Regions from separate parts of the Embleya sp. L77 genome, predicted to be linked through region 1. Evidence: riboswitches for the same ligand, from Rfam matches in the RefSeq annotation. Region 1 holds a riboswitch; each other region holds the start of a gene.
What was found. A riboswitch is a leader RNA that binds a small molecule or an ion and turns the genes downstream of it on or off. The one in region 1 is predicted to bind cobalamin.
Positions count from the first base shown of each region.

Region 2: it holds a riboswitch for cobalamin, as region 1 does, so the genes downstream of both, ACZOOI_RS19720 (ABC transporter substrate-binding protein) here and ACZOOI_RS33730 (CoA-acylating methylmalonate-semialdehyde dehydrogenase) in region 1, are expected to answer to the same signal.
Region 3: it holds a riboswitch for cobalamin, as region 1 does, so the genes downstream of both, ACZOOI_RS02755 ((2Fe-2S) ferredoxin domain-containing protein) here and ACZOOI_RS33730 (CoA-acylating methylmalonate-semialdehyde dehydrogenase) in region 1, are expected to answer to the same signal.
Region 4: it holds a riboswitch for cobalamin, as region 1 does, so the genes downstream of both, ACZOOI_RS28095 (ribonucleoside-diphosphate reductase subunit alpha) here and ACZOOI_RS33730 (CoA-acylating methylmalonate-semialdehyde dehydrogenase) in region 1, are expected to answer to the same signal.

Region 1 covers NZ_CM145710.1:840,738-844,996, reverse strand. Annotated here, with positions in the region: gene ACZOOI_RS33735 (acyl-CoA dehydrogenase family protein) at 1-235, opposite strand, end outside; gene ACZOOI_RS33730 (CoA-acylating methylmalonate-semialdehyde dehydrogenase) at 240-1,739, opposite strand; cobalamin riboswitch at 1,938-2,107, opposite strand; gene ACZOOI_RS33725 (pyridoxamine 5'-phosphate oxidase family protein) at 2,177-2,650, opposite strand; gene ACZOOI_RS33720 (class I SAM-dependent methyltransferase) at 3,707-4,259, shown strand, end outside.
Region 2 covers NZ_CM145709.1:4,588,762-4,593,020, reverse strand. Annotated here, with positions in the region: gene galT (galactose-1-phosphate uridylyltransferase) at 1-612, opposite strand, end outside; gene ACZOOI_RS19725 (DeoR/GlpR family DNA-binding transcription regulator) at 760-1,563, shown strand; cobalamin riboswitch at 1,758-1,995, shown strand; gene ACZOOI_RS19720 (ABC transporter substrate-binding protein) at 2,231-3,217, shown strand; gene ACZOOI_RS19715 (FecCD family ABC transporter permease) at 3,214-4,259, shown strand, end outside.
Region 3 covers NZ_CM145709.1:664,271-668,529, reverse strand. Annotated here, with positions in the region: gene ACZOOI_RS02765 (ROK family protein) at 1-72, opposite strand, end outside; gene ACZOOI_RS02760 (GntR family transcriptional regulator) at 181-924, opposite strand; cobalamin riboswitch at 1,100-1,326, shown strand; gene ACZOOI_RS02755 ((2Fe-2S) ferredoxin domain-containing protein) at 1,441-1,899, shown strand; gene ACZOOI_RS02750 (carbohydrate-binding protein) at 2,124-3,365, shown strand; gene ACZOOI_RS02745 (HEAT repeat domain-containing protein) at 3,800-4,259, shown strand, end outside.
Region 4 covers NZ_CM145709.1:6,609,628-6,613,886, reverse strand. Annotated here, with positions in the region: gene ACZOOI_RS28110 (GNAT family N-acetyltransferase) at 1-315, shown strand, start outside; gene mug (G/U mismatch-specific DNA glycosylase) at 366-1,010, shown strand; gene ACZOOI_RS28100 (hypothetical protein) at 1,210-1,398, shown strand; cobalamin riboswitch at 1,756-2,002, shown strand; gene ACZOOI_RS28095 (ribonucleoside-diphosphate reductase subunit alpha) at 2,080-4,259, shown strand, end outside.

The DNA.
Region 1 (4,259 bases):
AACCACCGGCCAGCGCCTCGTAGATCAGTGCGGAGTCGAGTCGATTCAGCCCCGAACCGCCCCGATCCTCGCCGACGGTGATGCCGCCGAGGCCGAGATCGGCGCCCTTGCGCAGGACGTCGACGGGGAAGTGGCCGGTGCGGTCCCATTCGATCGCGTGCGGGGAGAGGTGTTCGCGGGCGAAGTCCCGGGTGGTCTCGACGATCGCGAGCTGGTCGTCGGTGAGTGCGGTCATCGGGTCAGTCCATCGTGGGGATGTCGAAGTTCGCGCTCTCGCGCGCGGTGGACGGCCAGCGCGACGTGATGGTCTTGGTCCGGGTGTAGAAGCGGATCGAGTCGGGACCGTGCTGGTTCAGGTCGCCGAATCCGGATCGCTTCCAGCCGCCGAAGGTGTGGTAGGCCACCGGCACCGGGATGGGCACGTTGACGCCGACCATGCCGGTGTTCACCCGGCGGCCGAAGTCGCGGGCGGTGTCGCCGTCCCGGGTGAAGATCGCCACGCCGTTGCCGTACTCGTGCTCGCTGGCCAGGCGCAGCGCGTCCTCGTAGGAGGCCGCGCGGACCACGGACAACACCGGGCCGAAGATCTCCTCCCGATACACCCGCATCGAGGGCGTCACGTGGTCGAACAGCGACGCGCCGACGAAGTAGCCGTCCTCGTGGCCGGGGACGTGCACGTCGCGGCCGTCGACGAGCAGCTCGGCGCCTTCGGCGACGCCGATGTCCAGGTAGCCGTGCACCCGTTCGAGTGCGTCCCGGCCGACCAGCGGGCCGAAGTCGGCGTCCGGGTCGTGGGAGGGGCCCACCCGCAGGGTGGCGATGCGCGCGACGAGCTTGTCCACCAGCGCGTCGGCGGTCTCGGCGCCGACGGGAACCGCCACCGAGATGGCCATGCAGCGCTCGCCGGCGGAGCCGTATCCGGCGCCGATCAGCGCCTCGACGACCTGGTCGAGGTCCGCGTCCGGCATCACGATCAGGTGGTTCTTGGCGCCGCCGAAGCACTGGGCGCGCTTGCCGTTCGCGGTGGCCGAGGTGTACACGTACTCGGCGATCGCGGTCGAGCCGACGAAGCCCAGGGCCTGCACGCGCGGGTCCTCCAGGAGCGTGTCCACGCTCTCCTTGCCGCCGTGGACCACGTTCAGCACGCCGGGCGGCAGTCCGGCCTCGAGGAAGAGTTCGGCCAGGCGCAGCGGCACCGAGGGGTCGCGCTCCGAGGGCTTGAGCACGAACGCGTTGCCGCATGCGATGGCCGGGGCGATCTTCCACAGCGGGATCATCGCGGGGAAGTTGAACGGGGTGATGCCGGCGACCACGCCGAGCGGCTGGCGCAGCGAGTGCACGTCGATGCCGGTGCCCGCGTTGTCGGTGAACTCGCCCTTGAGCAGGTGCGGAATACCGATGGCGAACTCCACGACCTCCAGGCCGCGTTGCAGGTCGCCGTGGGCGTCGGCGATGGTCTTGCCGTGCTCGGCCGACAACAGTCGGGCCAGCGACTCGCGTTCGGGTTCGATCAGTTGCAGGAAGCGGGCCAGGACCCGGGCGCGCCGCTGCGGGTTCCAGTCGGCCCAGGCGGGCTGGGCCCGCTCGGCGTCGTCGATCGCGGCCAGGGTGTCGGCGCGATCCGCGAGCGGAACGCGTGCCTGTACCCGCCCGGTGTTGGGGTCGTACACGTCGCCGAACGCGCCGGATGCGCCGAGGACGTGCTTGCCGCCGATGAAGTGGGAAAGCTCGCGGATCATGAACGACCTGTCTCTCGTCAGGTGCGATCCGGAGGCGGGGCATGGCCCGACCACGCAACGTCGGCGCGGGTGCGCGTGGTTGCCCGGGCGGGTCGACGTCGAAGTGGTCAGGAGAACCTGGGGAGTTCGACGTTCGCAGGATCATCCGGGGCGGGTGCGCAGGCCGGTGTCATGCGTGTTTGCTCCATCCTCGTGGACAACACGGATATACCCGCGGCCGGTATCCTGACTTCCGGATCTACGCACGATGCCCGCCTTCCCGGCCTTCGCCAGTGGCTTGGTGCTGCGGCAGCGCACTCCCCGGTCACAGTGGCGGGACCATGTCGGATTCGCACCGACTTCCCTGCACCGCGGACCTTGTTGTTGAAGACGATATAGTCGGACGTCCTAGTAAGTCCAGCCGGCCCGGTCCCGGTGACCGCGGCCGGCCGGGTGCCTCAGGGGACGGGCGGTGGCTTCCGGGCGTCGGGAAGGTTGGGTCCTGCGGGCGTCCCGGCGTTGTGCCGGCGTTCGGCGACGAGTCCGGTGACGAATTCCGTGGTGACCCGAATCCACACCGTTTCCGCGTCGTCGCCGTCGATTTCGGGGAGCAGGCGATCCAGGTGCGCCACGGCGGAGGCATCGCGGACCCGGGAGGCGTGGCCCGTCACCGTACTCGTCCAGCCGGTTTGTGCGGTGCGGTCGATGCGGTCGGCCTGGAACGCGACCACGGCGTCGAGTGCGGCCTTCGCGAGGGGCGAGTCGGTCGGAGCCCGAAACACCACGCACTCCCGGTCGAGGGCGAACGCCACCAGGTGCACGGCCGGAAGGGCGCCCTCGCTCACCACGACGCGGCCCAACCCCGCGCCCGCCATCAGGGCCAACGCCTCCTGGCGCCCGAGGGGGCGTTTCATCACGGCGTGTTCGCTCATGTCTCAACCCTCGAATCCCGCGCGGGCGCCGACACGGGGTCGAACGGCTCGTGCCGGTCGATTCCCGCATGTCGCGCCGGGCCCGACGCCCCGCGCGCTCGACCGCGCGTCCGCTCTCCCGGACCCTGACCTCAGCCTTCCGCGCGCCCGACGCCCACACCAGGGCCGACCGGCCCGGTCCCGCGGGCCCAACGGCCGGTTGCCGCCGGGACCGGGCCGACCTCGTGGGACGGGAACCTTGCGAACGCACGGAGGCGACGGCGAGTTCGCCCCGGGCGAGCCAGGAACGACGGGGCGCTGCGCGACCGGACGCAGCCCGGGGCAACCCGGCGCAGCGCGGACGCGGGCCTGAGCCCGGCCGCTTCCCCGGGCGATGGGTACGGCGGCCGGGCCGATCATGGGTGCGCACGGAGCGACGTCGATCGGGTTCGACCCCGTGGCTACGAGAGCCTGCCCGCTGCGCCGGCCCGCACGCCCGACTCTGCTCCTCGTTCGCAACGTCGGGCAGAGCCGTTCGGCCCGGTCGGTTTCGGCGAAGGTCCCTTCGTGTGCGCGCGACCGGGAGGGGACACCCCCGAGACGGAAACGGATGGGCGCACGAACGGTGCCTTGGCCACCGACGGAACCGGGCTCGGATCAGCGTTTGACATCGGCAAGTTGCTGCACGTGCGTTGCATGTGGTCGAGGGGTCTCCTACGCTCCAATCGGCTGCATGGGGACGTCGAACACAGGAGCGCGCGGCGGACCGCCGACCGGCTCGCCGTGAGGTCCGAGGGCGTACGTTCCCACGAGGACGCGCCCCGCTCGTGCCTCCGCACTCCGTCCGCGGCGTGCGTCGCGGGCCGAGTGGTCGGGCACGGATGCACACGCGACACCGGGCATCGGTGCGTCGTCGTCGGGTGTGGCCGCCCACGATGTGATCCGCGGGACGGGAGCAGGTGTGGGGCGGAAGCGAATCACCGCGGTTGCCCACCCTGCCGCGCCGCCGGCCCGATCCCGCCCGCCCATCCGGCCGCCGTGCGGCGACCGGACGCCTGCCAGGAATCCGAGGCACCGATGACCGACCTCGCATCGCTGCACGCCCACTACGCCGCGACCCCCGACGGCCGCCCCAGCCGCTACCAGGCATGGGAAGTCGGCCGCGCCGTGGGCGACTCGATCACCCCGGCCACCTGCGACCCCGAGTACCGGACCTGGATGGTCGCCCATCTGGCACGCCTGCTGGACCGAGGACGCCCCGACTCCGCGCTGCTGAGCCTGGGCTGCGGCAATGCGATGGTCGAGGCCGAGCTGGTGCGCGCGGGCCACCGGGTGCTCGCCGTGGACGCCCTGCCCGAGGCCGTCGACCTCGCCCACCGCAAAGGCGTGGACGCCGTCTGCGCGGACGTCCTGGTCTGGACGCCGCCGACCCGCGCCTGGACCGTCGTCTACGCCGACGGCCTGGCCGGCGACCTGCACCGGTACACCCGGGGTCTGGGCCCGGCCCTGGAACGCTTCCACACCTGGTCGCAGCCCGGCATCGGCAGCCTGGTCCTGTCCGACGACCCGCTGCACGTCGATCCCGACGTCCGGACCGACCCGGACGTTCCCGGCTTCTCCTGGCTGTGCG
Region 2 (4,259 bases), on a different replicon from region 1:
GATCTCCCGGCCGCGGTTCTCGAAGCAGTACACCTGCTCGACGCCGGGCAACGCGGACAATTCGGCGGTGCGGTCGGTCCACGCGTCCAGTACCAGGCGCGCCCGCTCGGGGGTGAGGTCCTTGAAGGACGCGTCGTGCTCGGGGGTGAAGCACATCACCTCGCACCGTCCGCCGGACGGCCGGCTCGGGAACGGGTCGTGGTCCCAGCCGGGCTCGGGCCGCCCGGCCGCGGCACCGCCGGCGACGGGATTCGAGGGGTCCTGGCCTGCCTGGGCTGCCTGGGCTGCCTGGCCGGAGGTCGAGGACCCGGACATCGACGGGAAGCGGTTCTCGAAGACGACGACCTCGTAGTCGGCTTCGGCGACCTCGGTGGCCCGCTCGGGCGTGGACGGGCACAGCGGGCACGCGTCGGCGGCGGGCAGGTGGGTCCTGGTCTGCCGGTGCGAGGCGACCACGACCCACTCGTCGAGCAGTCGGTCGTAGCGCATCTCGGAGCCGCTGACCACGGGGGCGAGATCACGCGTGTCGACGGCGGTGCGGACCGCGTCGTCCCGCGTGTCGTAGTAGACGATCTCGCGACCGTCGGCCATGACGGCCTGCGTCTTCTTCATGTATTCAATCTTGCAAAGCTTTCCAAAACTTGTCAATGAGAAAGTCATGACAGCCAGGATGCTTGCCGTTGTCGCGATCCCGCCGCCATCCGCCCGGCCCCACCTGCGGTTTGACAAGTTTCGGAAGGTGTCCGCAAGATGGCGCCCATGCCTGACGACGACACCGACGGTCTGCCCGCCGAAGGCCGCCGCGCCCGGATGGCCGCGACGATCGCGGATCGAGGCTTCGCCAAGGTCACCGACCTGGCCGAGGCGTTCGGCATCTCGCGCGTGACGGTCCGGGCCGACCTGGAGGTGTTGGAGCGCCAGGGCCGGCTGCGCCGGGTCCGCGGCGGCGCCATGTTCACCGGCCGCGATCCCCGGGTCGAGCCGTCCTTCGAGGAGGCGCTGACCTCGGCATCACCCGCGAAGACGCTGATCGGGCAGGCCGCCGCGGCGCTGGTGTCGCCGGCCGAGAGCGTGGTCCTGGACGTGGGTACGACCACCACGTTCGTGGCCCGGGCCCTGGTGGACCGCGACGACCTGCGCGACCTCGTGGTGTTCACCAACGGGCTGACCATCGCCCTGGAGCTGGAGCGGGCCATCCCCCGGTTCTCGGTCGTGGTCACCGGCGGCACCCTGCGGCCGTTGCAGCACTCCCTGATCAATCCGCTCGGCGACCACATCCTGGAGCGCATCCACGCCGACACGGTCTTCCTCGGCTGCAACGGCGTGCACCCCACGGGCGGCATCACCAACGTGAACCTGCCCGAGGCCGAGGCCAAGCGGGCGATGTTGCGGGCGGCCGGGCGTCGGGTCGTGGTCGCCGACGGGTCGAAACTGGGCCGGGTCGAACTCGCCGAGGTGTGCCCGCTGGCGGACATCGACCTGCTGATCACCAGCGGACCGGCCGACCCGGACACGCTCGACGCGCTGCGCGACGTGGGGCTGGAGATCCTGGTCGCCGAGTAGCGGCCGAAGCAACGGGCGGCGCCGCGGGCTCCGGGCGACTCGGTCGGCCGACCTCACCCGGGCCGACCTCGCGCGGATCGGCCCGACCCGAACCGCCTCGACCGCCGACCCGCGTCGGGCCGATCCGCGCCCGGCTGACCCGTGCTTGCGGCGACCCGCGCAGCCCCCTCGCTCGGCCGCCGAATCGACCATGGTTAGGCTGCCCTTGCGAACGGTTCACCCGGCTTCGACCGATTCCGGGTGTCGCAAGAGGGAATCCGGTGCGAATCCGGAACTGCCCCGCAGCGGTAAGTGGGAACGAAAGTCGCCATCACGCACTGGGCCCGGTGATACGGGATCCGGGAAGCGGCGACCGGTAGGAAATCCGGCCACACCCGTGGCGATCGGAACCCGCCCACGAGTCCGAAGACCTGCCGTCGCCCGCGTTCGCCTCGCGCACGCGGACTTCCGGGACCTCGCGGGCGGGTCCGTCGGACGACGGCGCCGCACGGTGTCCGGCGCCGCGCTCCCTCCCGAGTTCCCCGACGAGGACTCGCAAGGGAGAGCTTCGACGATGCCGACACGAATGTTGACACGGACCCCGAAACCGGGGCGGATACCGACACCGAAACCGGGGCGGACACCTGGGCGGATACGGACACCGATACGTGGGCGGATGCCGACGCCGATGGCCCGCACCCGCCCGTGGGCCGCCGCAGTCGCCGCACTCGCGCTGTTCGCGACCGCATGCGGCGGTGCGGTGCAGGACAAGAAGCCGAGCACGCCCGCGCCCGTCGCCTACAAGCCGTACACCGACGCGGACAACTGCGGCGTCACCACGACCTACGACCGGCCGCCGCAACGCGCCGCCACGCTGACCTCCAACGCCACCGAGCTGATGCTCGAACTGGGCCTGGCCGACCGGATGGTGGGCACCGCGTACCTCAAGGGCCGCACCATCGGCGACAGGTACAAGGACGCGTACGCGCGCATCCCGGTGCTCGCCGACGCGCAGCCCTCACTGGAGAAACTGCTCGAAGCCACACCCGACTTCGTCTACTCGGGCTACCCCGACGGCTTCTCGGAGTCGTCCGGCCACACCCGCGCCCGGCTCGGCGAAGTGAACGTCAGGACCCACCTCAACCCCGAGGGCTGCGCCAAGGCGCCGGTCACCTTCGACCGGCTCTACGACGAACTCCGCTCCATCGGCGGCATCTTCGGCGTCCCCGAGCGTGCCGAACGCTCGGTCGCCGAACTGCGCCGACGGCTCGACGCGGTCACCGCGCGGCTCGCGGGCACGACGCCGGTCAAGGTGTTCGTGTACAACTCGGGCGCCGACGCCGCGCAGACCACGGGCGGCAACTCGATGCTCGACGAGATCATCACCCGCGCCGGCGGCACCAACGTGTTCGCCGATCTGAACGAGCGCTGGACCAAGGTCTCCTGGGAGCAGGTCGCCGAACGCAAGCCGGACGTGGTGCTGATCTACGACTACGTGACGCCGTCGGTGGACGCCAAGATCACCACGCTCAGGGCCGTTCCCGTACTCGCCGACGTACCCGCACTGCGCGCGAACGCCTTTCCGGTGATCTCGCTGTCCGTCGCCCAGCCCGGACCGCGCTCCGTGGACGCGGTCGAGGAACTCGCGAAGCAGCTGCACCCCGACCGGTCATGACGATCGATCAGGACCCGACGACGGTACGGGTCGCCATCCTGCGCGGCGGCGGCCCGCCGGCGGTGCCGGACCCGCGCCGCCCGGTCCACGTGCCGGGCGGCCGGGTACGGCTCCCGCTGGTGGTCGGCGCCCTGCTCGTGGCGCTGTTCGCGGCGGCGACGGCCGGGCTGCTGGTGGGATCGGTGCCCGTGCCGTGGTCGGAGACGTGGCGCATCCTCGCGCACCGGATCGGCGGCGACGCGTGGGTGCAACCGTCCTGGAGCCGTGCCCACGACCTGATCATCGCCGACACCCGACTGCCCAGGGTGTTGCTCGCGGCGGTCGTCGGCGCGACGCTGGCCGTGGTGGGCATGGTGATCCAGGCGATCGTGCGCAACCCGCTGGCCGGGCCGGACGTGCTCGGCGTCTCCGCCGGCGCGGCCGGCGGCGCGGTCCTGGTGATGCGCTGGGGCGTGGCGTCGGTCGGCGGCCTGTCGCTCGGCGCGCTCACCCTCAACGCGGCCGCGTTCGCCGGCGGCCTGCTCACCCTGCTCGTGGTGTTCTCGGTGGCCCGCTCCGGCGGCCGGGTCACCGCGGTACGGCTGGTCCTGGCCGGGGTCGCGGTCAGCGCCGTGTTGTCCTCGCTGACCAGCCTGCTCGTGCTCACCTCACCGGATCCGCAACTCGCCGCCCAGGTGCTGTTCTGGACGCTGGGCGGCTTCGGCTCGGCCCGCTGGACGCTGCTGCTCGTACCGGCCCTCGCGCTCGCGATCGGCCTGGTCGTACTGCTCCTCCAGGCGCGCAACCTCAACCTGCTCCTGGCCGGCGAGGAGAGCGCCGCCGCGCTCGGCCTGGACGTCCAGCGGTTCCGACAGGGGATGTTCCTGCTCGCCGCGGTGCTCACCGGGGTCGTGGTCGCGGTCAGCGGGGTGATCGGCTTCGTCGGCCTGATGTTGCCGCACGTGGTCCGGCTGCTGGTCGGCGCCGACCATCGGCGGGCGCTGCCGGTGGCCGCGCTGCTCGGCGCGGTGTTCGCGATCTGCGCGGACCTGGTGGCGCGTAC
Region 3 (4,259 bases), on a different replicon from region 1:
CAACGTGCGCAGGGTTGCCGCGGAGTTGATCCGCCGGACCACGGAGGAGTCTCCGCCGGTCGCCTGTGCCACAGCTCTTGTCCTCTCATCGCGCCGGCGCGCGGTACGTCCGTCCGGGCCGCCGCGCCCGTCGTACACGTCGCTGCTCAGGCGCGGATGGTACCCAGGTTTCGCGTCGAATCAGGACGCGGGCCGCAACGCGGTCGGCCCCGTCTCGGCGAACGCCAGCCGGCAGGTGTCCGCGCGGTAGGTCGCCACGGTGACCGCGGCGGTCCGGCCGAGCGCGGTGTACGTCGTGGTCACGATCAGCACGGCGGTACCGGGCGGACGCTCCAGGTAGCGCGCCTCCTCGGCCTCGGCCACGCCCAGCTCGACCGCGCGGTGCCGGCTCTCCAGGCGGTGCCCGCGCAGTTGACGCAGCATCAGCGAGGCCCGCTCGAAGCCGGGGACGCGGGTGGACAACGAGGGCACGACGGCGCGGGAGACGTACAGGCATTCCAGGCCGACCACCTGGCGCATGGAGAACTGGCGGCGGCGCAGCCGGTGTACCAGGGCGGACGGGCGGCCCTTGAGGGTGTCCGCGAAGTCGTCGGTCACCGGCACGGTGGCGCAGTCGATCACCTCGCGGTCGCGCAGGTCCACGCCCGGCCAGCCCTCGCCGTCGGCGCTGAGCGAGACGTCCACGCGCGGTCCGGCGACGGTGGTGCCGGCGCCGCGCTTGCGGACCAGGCGGCCTTCGAGTTCGAGCTGCTCCAGCGCGTGCCGCAGGGTGGCCCGGGCGACGCCGAAGCGGGCGGCGAGGTCGCGCTCGTTGGGGAGGATGTCGCCGGAGCTGAAGTCCTCCTCGATCGCCTTCAGCAGCGAGGTGCGCAGTTGCCAGTACTTGGGCTCGCCGAAGACCGCTTCGTCCGGCAATGTCGCCATGCTGCTCACGGACGCCCCCTCGGCTGGCCGACGCCTGCGCGGCGCGGACTTATTGCATGCTCGGTTTAGTAAAGACGGTTGAATATAACCGCGTCGGACCACGAAAGGTCCAGACCAAGTCGGCCGAAGTTCCCGGTGACCTGGCTCACATCACCCTGACCGGACCGCCGGCGCCTAAGCTGACCTGCGCGAATGGTTCACGCCCCCGACCGGGGTGCGTGTCGCAAGAGGGAATCCGGTGCGAGTCCGGAACTGCCCCGCAGCGGTGAGTGGGAACGAGAGCCGTCAACACGCACTGGACGCCGAGCACGGCGTCCGGGAAGCGACGGCCGGTAGGTGTCGGTGCCCGGACGGGCCGACGTGCCCACGAGTCCGAAGACCTGCCTTCGCCCGTGCGCGGCCCGACCGTGCGCGGCCCGACCGGAGCCCGGTGGGAGGGTGGGTCGCGTGTTCGTGGCCGGCTCCGCCGCGTCGTCTCGGTCGGGACCCGGATCGAACTCGCGAAGGAGAGTTCCCATGACCCGCTCGGACCGCTCGCAACGTGCCGCTCGTCGTGATCGCGCGGCGCAGTCGAAGCAGTCGAAGCAGCCCGCGCCGCCCGCCGGTTCGGCCGCCTGCACGATCACCGTGTGCCGGGGCTGCTGTTGCGGCACCGCCAAGATCGCGGGTACGGATCACGCGGGCCAACCGGCCGCGCTGGGCGCGGCCCTGACCGGCACTCGGGTCGCGGTCCGGCTCAGCGACTGTCTGGGCCCGTGCGAACGCGGCAACGTGATCGTGGTGCAACCCTCGCCGACGGGCCGTGCGGCGGGCGGCCGGCCGACCTGGTTCGGGACGGTCAACGACCCGGACACGACCGGTGAGATAGCGGCGTGGGCGGCGGCGGGCGGCCCGGGGATCGCGGACGCCCCGGGGGTGTTGGACCTGTACGAATTCACACCGAACCGCAAGGCCCGGCAGGGGTTGGACTCCTGACGAGGGCTCATCCCCGAAGCCTGCCCGGCCGCGAAGACGACCCGACGAAAAGGCCGCCCCACCCGGGCAACGCCCGGACGAACATCGGGCGCCGGACCGGCCGGGCGGCCGACACCGACGCGGAACATCGGGAAAATTGGTCCAGTCCAATGTATTGACGGGCCGGAAGCGGAAGGCCACCCTTTGGCCATTGGTCTATACCAAGTCCATCGAGGGAGTCCCCCGTGGCACGTCGCTACGTCCCCGTCCTGGCCGCCGCCGCCGCGTCGGCCGGATTGATCTCGCTGTTCGCATTCACCGGTGGTGCCACCGCCGCCGGTCCCGCCGCGTCCCCGGCGGCCACCGGCATCGGCAGCAACTGGTACGCCGCCGCCCCATACCTGATGCCGCTCGACAACGACCCGCCGGACGCCGGCGCGGTGATGGACGCCACCGGCCTGAAGGCGTTCCAGCTCGCCTTCATCCTGGCTCCCAACGGCGGAGGTTGTACGCCGACTTGGGACGGCACCAAGCCGACCTCGACGGATACCGCGGTGGCCGGTGTGATCGCCGCGATTCGAGCCAAGGGCGGTGACGTCTCGGCGTCCGCCGGCGGCTACGGCGGCACCAAGCTCGGCCAGACCTGCGGCACCCCCGAGGCGACCGCAGCCGCGTACCAGCAGGTGATCGACAAGTACTCGCTCAAGGCGCTGGACTTCGACCTGGAGGAGCCCGAGTACGAGAACGCCGCGGCCATCCACAACGAGATCGGCGCCGCAAAGATCATCCAGCAGCGCAACCCGGGCATCTACCTCTCGGTGACCACGGCCGCCACCGCCGACGGCACCGGCTGGTTCGGCAAGCAGATGTTGAACGAGGCCAAGGCGCAGGGCTTCGTCCCGGACAACTTCTCGATCATGCCGTTCGACGGCGGGTTCAACGGCGCCGCCGCGCAGACCTCGGCGCTGACCAACTTCAACACCATCCTGCGCGACACGTTCGGCTGGGACACCGCCACCGCCTATGCCCACGAGGGCGTTTCGCAGATGAACGGACGCAGCGACACCGGCGAGTACTTCCACCAGGCCGATTTCCAGACCGTGTACGACTACGCGGTCAGCCACCACATGGCGCGCTTCACGAACTGGTCGGTCAACCGGGACCGGCAGTGCACGCCTCCGGACAACAACGGCAAGACCTCGGGCGTGTGCAGCAGCGTGCCGCAGGGCGCCTACGACTTCACCAAGTTCTCCGTGCGGTTCGCGGGCGCCACGCCGCCCACCACGACCCCGCCGACGACGACCCCGCCGACCACCGTCCCGCCGAGCACGTGCAGCACGACGGCGTGGGACCGCGCCGCGATCTACGTCGCGAACAACTCCGTGTCGCACAAGGGTCATTCGTGGAAGGCGAAGTGGTGGACCCAGGGCGAGGAGCCGGGTACGACCGGTCAATGGGGCGTGTGGCAGGACCTGGGCGCGTGTTGACCCGGACCTTGCGCCGACCCGAACCACCGCGGGACCGGCGCCGCCGCGCGTGACGACGCAGCGGTGAGCGCGTGGACGGGTCGGAGTCGCCGATGCGGCGGCTCCGGCCCGTCGGCGTCCGCGGTTGCGGGGTGCTGCGGCCGACTCGGCGCGGCAGTGACTCGGTGACCCGGGACGAGAGCGGCTCCCGGCGCAGTCGCGCGGGCGCGGGGCTGTCGAGGGATGCGTCAGGGCAGGCACGCGAGCTGCCGAGAGCCGCGCCACGGCGGACGTGAGCCACGGCGGACGTGAGCCGAGGCAGAGGTGAGCCCCGGCCGATGTGGGCCCGGCGGCCGCGAGCCCGCGCAGCGCCACACCCGGCGCTGAGTCCGCGCGGCGCCGCCCGGCGCGGATACTCGCTCGTACCGATTCGGCGGCCTGCCTAGGATCGAGCGATGACCACTTCCGACCGCGCCGTCGTGCCGGACGCCGTGACGCAGGCCGTGCGCCGCGGCGACGTCGGCTGGCTCTCCGCCTACTTCGACGGGATGCCCTGCCCGGTCGCGGTGCTGCGGCAGTTGATCGGGCATCCGGACCCGGCGCTGCGCCACCTCGGCGTCGTGCTGCTCCGTGAGCGCGCGGGGCGACCCGATCAGGGCCTGCTCGCGGAGTCGGCGAGCGAAAGCCTGGTCGCGGAGTCGGCGAGCCTGCTGTCCGGGGTGTCGCCCGGGTCGGCCGAGACGGCGGCGGTACTGGCCGAGGCGTGCGCGCGACTGCGCGTTCCGGCGCCGGAATGGCGGTCGGCGGCGTGGCCGGCCAGGGTGCGGATCGCCTGGCTGCGCGCCGAGATCATCGGCCGACCCGAGCCGACCGTGCGGGCCGAACCGCTCGGCGAGGAGCTGTACCAGGCGGTGC
Region 4 (4,259 bases), on a different replicon from region 1:
CTGCTGTCCTACCTCAACGAGCGGCTGCGCTCCGGCGAGACGGTGATGTTCGCCGCGTACAGCCCGGCCGGACCCTTGTGCGTGGGCAGCTACCAGCACCTGTACGACACGGCCGAGATCGTCGGCGTGGCCACCCTCCCCGCGGCCCGACGCGGCGGCCTCGCGGCGGCGGTGACCTGGGAGCTGGCCGGGCATGCGCTCGACGGCGGGAACGACACGGTGTTCCTGTCGGCGGGCGACGAGGACGTGGCGCGCATGTACGGCCGACTCGGCTTCCGGTCGGTGGGCACGGCGCTGATCGCGGAGGCACCGTGAGCGCCGCGAAAGAGCCCGAGCCGGGCCCCGCGAAACCGCTCGTGTTGCCCATCCCGCCGGGCCGCAATCCCACCGCCGCCGAGCTGGCCGCCGCACACGGGCGCAGCATCCCGGACGTCATCGGGCCCGACCTGCGGGTGTTGTTCTGCGGGATCAACCCGGGCCTGTGGTCCGGCGCCACCGGCCGGCACTTCGCCCGTCCGGGGAACCGGTTCTGGCCCGCGCTGTACGCGTCCGGGTTCACACCTCGCCTGCTCGCTCCGACCGAGCAGGACGAGCTGCTCGCGCTCGGTCTCGGCATCACCAACGTGGTGGCCCGCACCACCGCCCGCGCGGACGAGTTGACCAGGGACGAGTACATCGCGGGCGGCGCGGCGCTCACGGCCAGGGTGCACAGGTACCGACCGGCCTGGCTGGCGGTGTTGGGCATCGGCGCCTACCGGACCGGCTTCGGCCGGCCGAAGGCGGTGGTCGGCCGGCAGCACGAGCGGATCGGCGACACCGGGATCTGGGTGCTGCCGAACCCGAGCGGCCTGAACGCGCACTGGACGGCGGCGGCGCTGGGCGAGGCGTTCGCCGAACTCCGCGCGGCGAGCGATCCGAACTCCTCGGGCGCGGGCGGGGCCGCCGAGGGCCGCGCGGCCCCGGAAGCCCCGGCGGGCCCGGAGGGACGGGGCTCCTCGCCGCCGGCGTGAGCCGGCCCGGGTCGGCGACCCCGCGCGACGGCGCGCCGTCCACCGATGCCCGATGCGCGATGCCTGGAGCCCGGGTTCTCGCGTTCCCGGGCGAGTCGGGTCCGTTTCGACTACCTATATCCGAGTCGATACGTCAATCGACCGAGTGGCATCACCCGGTTGGTGGTTACTTCACGCCCCCTCGCGCGGTTGGATCGGCATGAAGATCCTGCGGGCCCCGTTCGGGCCGTGGCCCACCGAGACGATCGAGACCCCCGTCTACGAGGCGTTGGTCGCGGAGTGGCGCGACTCGGGCCGGGAGGTGCCGCGACCGGTGGACCGACCGCACGACCGCCCGGCCCGACACGCCCGCCCGCCGCACTCGGGGCCTCGGACCGGCCGTCCCTGAGCCCGCGCACCGCCCGCGCCCGCGACGCACCGCCCGACCGCCTCCGCCGCCCGCCGAGCGCGGCGCGGCGACCCGTTCTCGGGTCACCCCGGCCGCCGCCCTCGCGCGGATTCGGCAGGTCCCACGACACCGCGCCGCCCGGCGTGTCGCGCGACCGCTCGACGCGGTGCACGCGAGTACCGTCGTGCCGGGTATCCGGCGGGGATACGGCCCCGCACCGCCCGCCGGGCACCGCGCACCCGGCGCCCGGGGGCCGCACCGCCGGGGGCGTGCCCGCCGGCGGTGATCCGTGGTACGCCGAGAACCGCGACACGACACAACACCTGGGGGTGCAACGACCACCCGGCCACTACATATATGCTCTGCGACGCAGCTGGTTCGCCGTTCCTTCAGTGGAAGGGCGACGCGAGAGGGAATCCGGTGTGAAGCCGGAACTGCCCCGCAGCGGTGAGCGGGAACGAACGTCGTCATGGAGCGCCGAACGCCGAGAGGCATTCGGGAAGCGACGACCACTAGGTACTCCGCGGCCCGCCGAGCACGCCGTGCCCGGTGGTGCCCCGGCATGCCCGCGAGTCCGAATACCTGCCGGCTGCCCGTGCCTTCGGGCGCGGGGTCACCTGTACGTACGAGCTCGCGAGGAGAGAGCACGTGACCGTTGTGGACAGCGTGGGCGCGACCCGGATGCGGATCGACGAAAGCCCCGAGGACCAACTGGCAACCCTGGTGCGCACCCAGGCGCGCGATCTGCCGGAGGTCGATCCGGATCGGGTCGTCCGCCGGGTCGTCGCGGGCCTGAACGAGGGCGCGGACAAGGGCGCCGCCGCGGACCTGGCGGTGCGTACCGCCGCCGAGCTGATCGCCGAGGAGCCCGCCTATTCGCGGCTCGCCGCGCGGCTGCTCGCCGGCCGGATCGCGGACGAGGCCCTGGCGGCCGGCGTCACCTCGTTCAGCGCCGGCATCGCGCTCGGTCGCCGGGAGGGCATCATCGGCGCGGAGACCGCGGCGTTCGTCGCGAAGCACGCCGCCGAGCTGGACGCCGCCGTGGACGTCGAAGGCGACCGTCGCTTCGAGTACTTCGGCCTGCGCACCGTGTACGACCGCTACCTGCTGCGCCACCCGGTCTCGCGCAAGGTGGTCGAGACGCCGCAGCACTTCCTGCTGCGTGTGGCGTGCGGCCTGGCCCAGGAGCCCGGCGAGGCGATCGGTTTCTACCGGCTGATGTCCTCGCTCGCCTACCTGCCCAGCTCGCCGACGCTGTTCAACTCCGGCACGGTGCACACCCAGATGTCCTCGTGCTACCTGCTCGACTCGCCCAAGGACGAGCTGGAGTCGATCTACGACATGTACGGGCGGATCGCCCGGCTGTCGAAGTTCGCCGGCGGCATCGGCGTGGCGTGGTCGCGGGTGCGTTCGCGCGGCTCGCTGATCCGCGGCACCAACGGGCACTCCAACGGCATCGTGCCGTGGCTCAAGACGCTCGACTCGTCGGTGGCCGCGGTCAACCAGGGCGGCCGGCGCAAGGGCGCGGCCTGCGTGTACCTGGAGACGTGGCACCCGGACATCCTGGAGTTCCTCGAACTGCGCGAGAACACCGGTGAGGACGCGCGCCGCGCGCACAACCTCAACCTGGCCAACTGGGTGCCGGACCTGTTCATGCGCCGGGTCGAGGAGGACGGCGTCTGGTCGCTGTTCGACCCGAACGAGCTGCCCGAACTGCCCGATCTGTGGGGCGCCGAGTTCGACCGGGTCTACGAAGCCGCCGAGCGGGACGGCCGGTTCGTCCGGCAGATGCCCGCGCGCGACCTGTACGCCCGGATGATGCGCACGCTCGCGCAGACCGGCAACGGCTGGATGACCTTCAAGGACGCGGCCAACCGCACCTGCAACCAGGCCGCGGAGCCGGGCAACGTGGTGCACCTGTCCAACCTGTGCACCGAGATCCTGGAGGTCACCAGCGACGGCGAGACGGCCGTGTGCAACCTCGGCTCGGTCAACCTCGGCGCGCACGTGGTCGCCGGCGAGGGCATGGACTGGGACAAGCTGCGCGCGACGGTCCGCACCGCGGTGGTCTTCCTGGACCGGGTCATCGACATCAACTACTACCCGACCGACCAGGCCGCCGCGTCCAACCCGCGCTGGCGCCCGGTGGGCCTGGGTCTGATGGGCCTGCAGGACGTGTTCTTCACCCTCGGCATGCCGTTCGACTCGGTCGAGGCACGCGAGCTGTCCACGCTGATCTCCGAGGAGATCTACCTCACCGCGTTGGAGACCTCCTCGGCGCTCGCCGAGGTGCACGGCCCGCACCCGGCCTACGCCGAGACGCACGCCGCGCGCGGTCGGCTCCAGCCGGACCTGTGGGAGGGCGTCCACCCGACCCAAACCAAGCGTTGGGATGCGCTGCGCGACCGGGTCGCCGAACACGGCCTGCGCAACTCGCTGCTCGTGGCGATCGCACCGACCGCGACCATCGCCTCGATCGCGGGCGCCTACGAGTGCATCGAGCCGCAGGTGTCGAACCTGTTCAAGCGCGAGACGTTGTCCGGCGAGTTCCTCCAGATCAACGCCTACCTGGTGCGCGAGCTCAAGGCCCGCGGCCTGTGGACCCCCGAGGTCCGCGACCGGATCAAGCGCGCCGAGGGCTCGGTCCAGGGCATCGCCGAACTCCCCGAGGACGTGCGCGAGTTGTACCGCACCGCGTGGGAGCTGCCGCAGCGCGCGCTGATCGACCTGGCGGCGGCCCGCTCGCCGTACATCGACCAGTCGCAGTCGCTGAACCTGTTCATGGCCGACCCGACCATCGGCAAGCTGTCCTCGATGTACCGCTACGCGTGGTCCACCGGTCTCAAGACCACGTACTACCT